Prochlorococcus marinus str. MIT 0918: one gene and its partner. The protein of the gene in region 1 interacts with the protein of each later gene in a pairwise test. Links are inferred from orthologs where the notes say so. Each region holds a gene or a part of one and is shown on either strand. Other genes may lie near its edges.

What was found.
Region 2: the proteins of gyrA (region 1) and gyrB interact in binary tests that used the Escherichia coli proteins (3 or more experiments, as listed by UniProt). The link is inferred for Prochlorococcus marinus str. MIT 0918 from one-to-one orthologs.

What each region holds. Positions count from the first base shown.
Region 1 is NZ_CP114780.1:140,303-143,793, forward strand. The notes cover bases 5-3,164. They hold gyrA (DNA gyrase subunit A), read left to right. Parts: upstream 5-348; coding sequence 349-2,964; downstream 2,965-3,164. Other genes in these bases: crtL (lycopene beta cyclase), read left to right, coding at 2,961-3,164. Outside these bases: more of crtL, read left to right, coding at 3,165-3,491. UniProt on the Escherichia coli protein: A type II topoisomerase that negatively supercoils closed circular double-stranded (ds) DNA in an ATP-dependent manner to maintain chromosomes in an underwound state.
Region 2 is NZ_CP114780.1:1,143,930-1,147,175, reverse strand. The notes cover bases 225-3,139. They hold gyrB (DNA topoisomerase (ATP-hydrolyzing) subunit B), read left to right. Parts: upstream 225-651; coding sequence 652-2,628; downstream 2,629-3,139. Other genes in these bases: O5636_RS06340 (fluoride efflux transporter FluC), read left to right, coding at 2,959-3,139; O5636_RS06345 (SH3 domain-containing protein), read left to right, coding at 2,637-2,966; miaA (tRNA (adenosine(37)-N6)-dimethylallyltransferase MiaA), read right to left, coding at 225-483. In the rest of the region: more of miaA, read right to left, coding at 1-224; more of O5636_RS06340, read left to right, coding at 3,140-3,246. UniProt on the Escherichia coli protein: DNA gyrase negatively supercoils closed circular double-stranded DNA in an ATP-dependent manner to maintain chromosomes in an underwound state.

The DNA of each region.
Region 1 (3,491 bases):
ATGTATTTAGATTTTACTTCTAATTAAAAGATCTTATAGAGATAGTTAAAATATAGAGTTTAAAATATTCTAATAGGTTTAAATTAGTGTGTTAGTTAGTTTAATTTTAATAAATTCTTCTCTAAGAAGAAGACTATTTCTCAGTAAATAGCAATAGTTTAATGTTTATTTTCTTAATTTATAGTAAAAAGTAATGTGTTGGATTCTTTAATTTAATTTATATATGCTTTTGTCTTATGGAGTTATGAGTTGTGATGATATCAAATCATGCGAATAAATTTAATTTTTTACTCTAACAATTAAGCTTATTTCAAGATAAAATAACTTCAATGGTCAAAATTATTTTGCATGGCTGATCCAACGGAACTCAATAATAGTGTTCCAGATGAATTTGAAGATCGGATCATCCAGACAGACCTTCGCAGTGAGATGTCTCGTTCCTATTTGGAATATGCGATGAGTGTGATTGTTGGCAGAGCGTTGCCAGATGCAAGAGATGGTTTGAAACCGGTTCATCGCAGAATCCTTTATGCCATGTATGAATTGGGATTGACTAGTGATAGGCCTTATAGGAAATGTGCAAGAGTTGTTGGAGAGGTTTTAGGTAAATATCATCCGCATGGTGACACTGCTGTTTATGACGCTTTGGTCCGAATGGCTCAAGATTTTTCCATGCAAATGCCTTTGGTAGATGGACATGGGAATTTTGGTTCTATAGATAATGATCCTCCTGCAGCAATGAGGTATACAGAATCTCGTCTTAAAGCTCTAACTCAGGATGGTCTATTAGAGGATATAGAATCTGAAACAGTTGAATTTTTAGATAATTTTGATGGTTCACAACAAGAACCATCTGTATTGCCGGCAAGGATTCCACAGCTTTTACTTAATGGCTCTTCTGGCATTGCTGTTGGAATGGCTACAAATATTCCTCCACATAATCTTGGAGAAATAATTGATGGATTGATGGCTTTGATATCCAATCAAGAACTTTCTGATCAAGAATTAATGAAAATAATTCCAGGCCCAGATTTTCCTACTGGAGGACAGATCCTCGGTAGAAGTGGAATTAGAGAAACATATCTTTCTGGGAGAGGTTCTGTAACCATGAGAGGGGTCGCGGAAATAGAAACTATTGAAAATAAGGGGAGGCCTGATAGAGATGCAATTGTGATAACCCAATTGCCTTATCAAACAAATAAAGCTGCTTTGATAGAACGTATTGCTTATATGGTTAATGATAAAAAGCTTGAAGGCATATCTGATATTAGAGATGAAAGTGATCGTGATGGTATGAGGATAGTGGTAGAGCTAAGGCGAGATTCTTATCCCCAGGTTGTTTTGAATAACCTATTTAAATTAACTCCTTTGCAGTCAAATTTTAGTGCAAATATGCTTGCTTTGGTTGATGGTGAGCCTATAACACTATCATTGCTCAAAATGTTACATGTTTTCTTAGATTTTCGAGTAGAGACAATTGAAAAAAGAACTCGTTATCTATTAAGAAAAGCAGAAGAAAGGAACCATCTTCTTTTAGGACTTTTACTTGCATTAGATCAACTTGATGAGATTATTTCTTTAATACGTTCAGCTCCTGATACTTCAGTAGCTAAGAAAAAATTGCAAGAAGTTCATGGATTAACAGATGTTCAAGCAGACGCTATATTGCAAATGCAATTAAGGAGATTAACTGCTTTAGAGTCTGACAAAATAAGACTTGAACATGAGGATCTTTTAAAAAAGATAGAAGATTTTAATGATATTTTAGCTAATAAGAATAGAGTTTACGAAATCATTAAATCAGAATTATCTTATATAAGAGATAAGTATTATCTTCCTAGAAGAACAGAGATTTTAGATTTAGGAAGTGGGCTTGAAGATATAGATTTAATTGCAAATGAAAGGTCAGTTGTATTGTTAACAGAAACTGGTTATTTCAAAAGAATGCCTGTTAATGAATTTGAGTCTACAAGTCGAGGAACAAGAGGTAAGTCTGGGACTAGAAGTCAAGGAGAAGAGGAAGTTAAGTTATTTATTAGTTGTAATGACCATGACAACCTTTTGCTTTTTAGTGATAGAGGAGTTGTCTATTCAGTGCCAGCTTATAGGGTTCCTCAATGCAGCAGAGCTGCAAAAGGAACTCCAGTTGTTCAGCTTTTGCCAATACCACGAGAAGAAGCAATTACTTCTATAATTTCAGTGGCTTCATTTGATGACGATAATCATTTATTAATGCTGACTAATGGAGGTTTTATTAAAAGGACATCAGTTTCAGCTTTTAATAAAATCAGAGCAAATGGTTTGATTTCTATAAGTCTTGAGGACGGGGATGCACTTAGATGGGTGAGATTGGCTTCTTCAGGCGATAGTGTATTAATTGGATCAAAAAATGGTATGACTATCCATTTCCGTATAAATGATGCTGAACTTAGACCCTTGGGAAGAACTGCTAGAGGAGTTAGATCAATGAATTTGCGTCAAGGAGATTCGTTGGTAAGTATGGATGTACTTTCTCAGGAGCTTGCTGACAAGGTAGCTGATATATCTCAAGAAAATGAACTTTCTACAACCAATGAATATGAAGGCCCTTGGGTTTTGGTCGCTTCGGCTGATGGATTAGGGAAAAGAGTTCCAATTACTCAATTTAGACTTCAAAAACGATCTGGCATGGGCTTACGTGCTATCAAATTTAGAAATCAAGATGATGAATTAGTTGGACTAAAAGTTTTAGGAAAAGGAGAAGAGCTTTTACTAGTTAGTGAAAAAGGTGTAATTGTTAGAACAAGTGCTGATCAAATCTCACAACAGTCACGAGCTGCTACTGGAGTTAGACTCCAGCGCTTAGATTTAGGAGATCATTTAGCTGAGGTTGTTTTAGTACCACCTCAACAAGTAGAACAAGAAAATAATGATGAAGTTACAGGCACTGATCAATCTGTGTTAAAAGATTCTCCTGAAAGTTGAAATTGAAAAAATGTTCAGATGTATTGGTTATGGGCGCAGGACCTGCTGCTCTTTGCATTGCCTCTGAATTGATTGAACAAGGATTGAATGTAAGTGCGTTAGCCTCACATTCTCCTGAAAAGCCTTGGCCTAATACCTATGGAATCTGGGCTGAAGAGCTTGAATCGCTAGGGATAGCAAGTCTTTTAGGTCATCGGTGGAAAAATACGGTTAGTTATTTTGGGGATGGTCAAAATAATGATGGGAATCACCTTGTTACTCATTGTTTTGATTATGGACTTTTTGACCAAGCAGCTTTTCAGAATGAGCTGTTAAAAAAATGCCTTGGTCTTGAATGGAGTATAGAAACGGCTAAAAATATTAGATATACAGATGAAATAACCGAAGTGATATGCTCTTCAGGAAATACATATCGAGCTAGAGTAGTTATTGATGCTAGTGGACATAGGTCACCGTTTATTCGACGTTCTTATAAAGAGGATGTTGCACAACAATCAGCATATGGAATTGTTGGAAGATTTAGTTGC
Region 2 (3,246 bases), 1.0 Mb from region 1 along the record:
TGTTCGTATTGCATCTGTTTGTGAAATTTTTCCCCCTGCGATTGGATCACATTTTTGAAGTATTTGATGGCATTCTAATTGTCCAATATTTTTAAACTTTTCACGAAGCAATGGTTGTGGAGGTACGGAGGGAGGACAAAGCCCATAAATGATTGCTTTAAGATAAAGACCACTTCCCCCTACAAGAAAACTGCGATTTTTTATGTTTAGTTCTTTTTGAATACTAATTTCGGCTTCTTTTTTAAATTCATTTAATGTTATTGGATTATTAGGGGCTCTCAAATTAATAAGATAGTGATTGATTTTTTCTTGTTGCGCCAGTGTTGGCTTAGCTGTACCTATATCCATCTCTTTATAAAGTTGACGAGAATCAATATTGTGAATATTGACTTTTATCTTTTTGGCTATTTCGATAGCAAGATCAGTTTTACCACTTGCTGTTGGCCCTAGCAAAACTATTATCAGTGGTTTTTTCCCTTGCATAAATTTTTTCTAGCAGAATGGATCGTTTGAGTTGAAGAAGTCTTTTGCTTTTTTAGCAATTTCTTTCAAGCCTTTCTTGGTTACCAGTGGTAAATTGAAGATGCCAAGGAGAGGTTTTTTTGTCATTGCATCTTTTACAAACAACCTTTCCTGGGTATATCTAGACGAATGAGCGAAGAATCCAAGGTAAAGAAAGTTCAGGCTGCTTACGGCGCTGAACAAATTCAGGTTCTAGAGGGATTAGAACCTGTTCGCAAAAGGCCTGGAATGTATATAGGTTCCACTGGGCCTAGAGGATTGCATCATCTCGTCTATGAAGTTGTTGACAATGCTGTAGATGAGGCTCTAGCAGGTCATTGTAATGAAATAGTTGTTATTCTTTGCTCTGATGGTTCAGCTTCAATTAGTGACAATGGACGTGGAATTCCAACTGATGTCCATCCGAAAACTGGCAAAAGTGCATTAGAAACAGTTTTGACTGTTCTTCATGCTGGTGGAAAATTTGGCAGTGGTGGATATAAGGTTTCAGGAGGATTACATGGAGTAGGGGTTTCAGTTGTAAATGCTCTTAGTGAATGGGTTGAAGTTACTGTTAGGAGACAAGAACATATTCATTATCAAAAGTTTGAAAGAGGAGCTCCTGTAGGAACACTTCGTTCGGAAAAGCAATCAAAAGAAGAAAGCAAAACTACAGGCACTACAGTTACCTTTAAGCCTGATACTCAAATATTTACTAATGGAATTGCTTTTGATTATGGAACTTTATCATCGAGATTAAGAGAATTAGCTTATTTAAATGGTGGAGTAAAAATTGTTTTTCGTGATGAAAGAAAAACGGCAATTGATGAGAAGGGAATCGGGTATGAAGAAGTTTATTTTTATGAAGGAGGCATTAAAGAATATGTTGCTTATATGAATTCTGAGAAAGATGCTTTGCATCCAGAAATTATATATGTCAATTCTGAAAAAGATGGTGTACAAGTTGAAGCTGCTCTTCAGTGGTGTATTGATGCTTATTCAGATAGTATTCTCGGCTTTGCAAATAACATTAGAACAGTTGATGGAGGAACCCATATTGAAGGTTTGAAAACAGTTTTAACTCGTACACTTAATACATTTGCACGAAAACGAGGTAAACGAAAAGAGGGAGATTCAAACCTTGCTGGAGAGAATATTCGAGAGGGGTTAACAGTTGTGCTTTCTGTGAAAGTTCCTGAACCTGAGTTTGAAGGTCAAACTAAAACAAAATTAGGCAATACTGAAGTTAGAGGGATTGTTGACAGTCTTGTAGGTGAATCTTTAAGTCAATATTTGGAATTTAATCCATCTGTGATTGATCTAATTCTAGAGAAAGCAATCCAAGCTTTTAATGCTGCAGAGGCTGCAAGACGTGCGCGTGAACTTGTTCGCAGAAAAAGTGTTCTTGAGAGTACTACTCTTCCAGGAAAATTAGCAGACTGTAGTTCTCGTGATCCTTCTGAATCGGAAATATATATCGTGGAAGGCGACTCTGCTGGAGGTTCTGCAAAGCAAGGAAGAGATAGAAGGTTTCAGGCAATATTGCCTTTGAGAGGAAAAATATTAAATATTGAAAAAACAGATGATGCAAAGATTTATAAAAATACAGAGATTCAAGCACTCATAACTGGACTTGGTTTAGGTATTAAAGGTGAGGAATTTTCACTTAAAAATCTTAGATATCATAGAGTTGTAATTATGACAGATGCTGATGTTGATGGAGCTCATATCCGTACACTTTTACTTACGTTCTTTTATAGATATCAGAAAGAACTGGTAGAAGGAGGTTATGTTTATATTGCTTGTCCGCCATTATATAAGGTTGAAAGAGGTAAGAACCATACTTATTGTTATCAGGAATCTGATTTGAAAAAAACAATAGCAAGTTTTGGTGAGAAAGCAAATTATACAATTCAGAGATTTAAGGGTTTAGGTGAAATGATGCCTAAGCAATTATGGGAAACTACTATGGACCCTTCTACAAGAATGATGAAGAGAGTAGAGATAGAAGATGCTTTAGAAGCTGATAGGATTTTCACAATACTTATGGGAGATAAGGTTGCTCCAAGAAGAGAATTTATAGAAACACACAGTGTAGAAATGGACATGGCTTCATTAGATATTTAATACTTTTAATGAGCTCTATTTTTCGCTGGGGGTGTTTATTAATATTTGCTTTGATAGCACCTATTGCTTTACCAGCAGGAGGTGGCAATAGATCTAAAATAGAAATAATTCAAAGTCAACGTTTTGAAGAGATTTTCTTTGCTAATGAATCTTGTATTCTCTTCTCTGATCCTTCATTAATCTCAAAACCACTTCGAGAAATACAACCAGGAACACCGGTTAAAGTTGTAAGAGTTTGGGTAAATGAATCAGGTCAAAATTGGATGCATGTTAAATTAGCCACCCCTGACTTTATTGAAATCCCTTCTTCAGTTATTCGTGGTTGGATTAGTGTTTGATTTTCTAGATAATTATAATTCGTATTTATATGTTGGATTAGGTGCCGCTCCTGGATCAATAATTCGAATGCATATTGTTAGGCTTTTTATGGTGAAAAGAAAATCTTCTTTTCAAGGAATATTATTAGTCAACTTGGTAGCTACATTCTTTTTAGGATTTTTTGTTGGACTACAAAATATAAGATCATCCTTTAGTATTAATCATCCAATTTTCCTATTAATATGTATTGGTTTTTTAGGAAGCTTGAGTACTTTTTCTGCTTTAATCTTTGATTTTTAC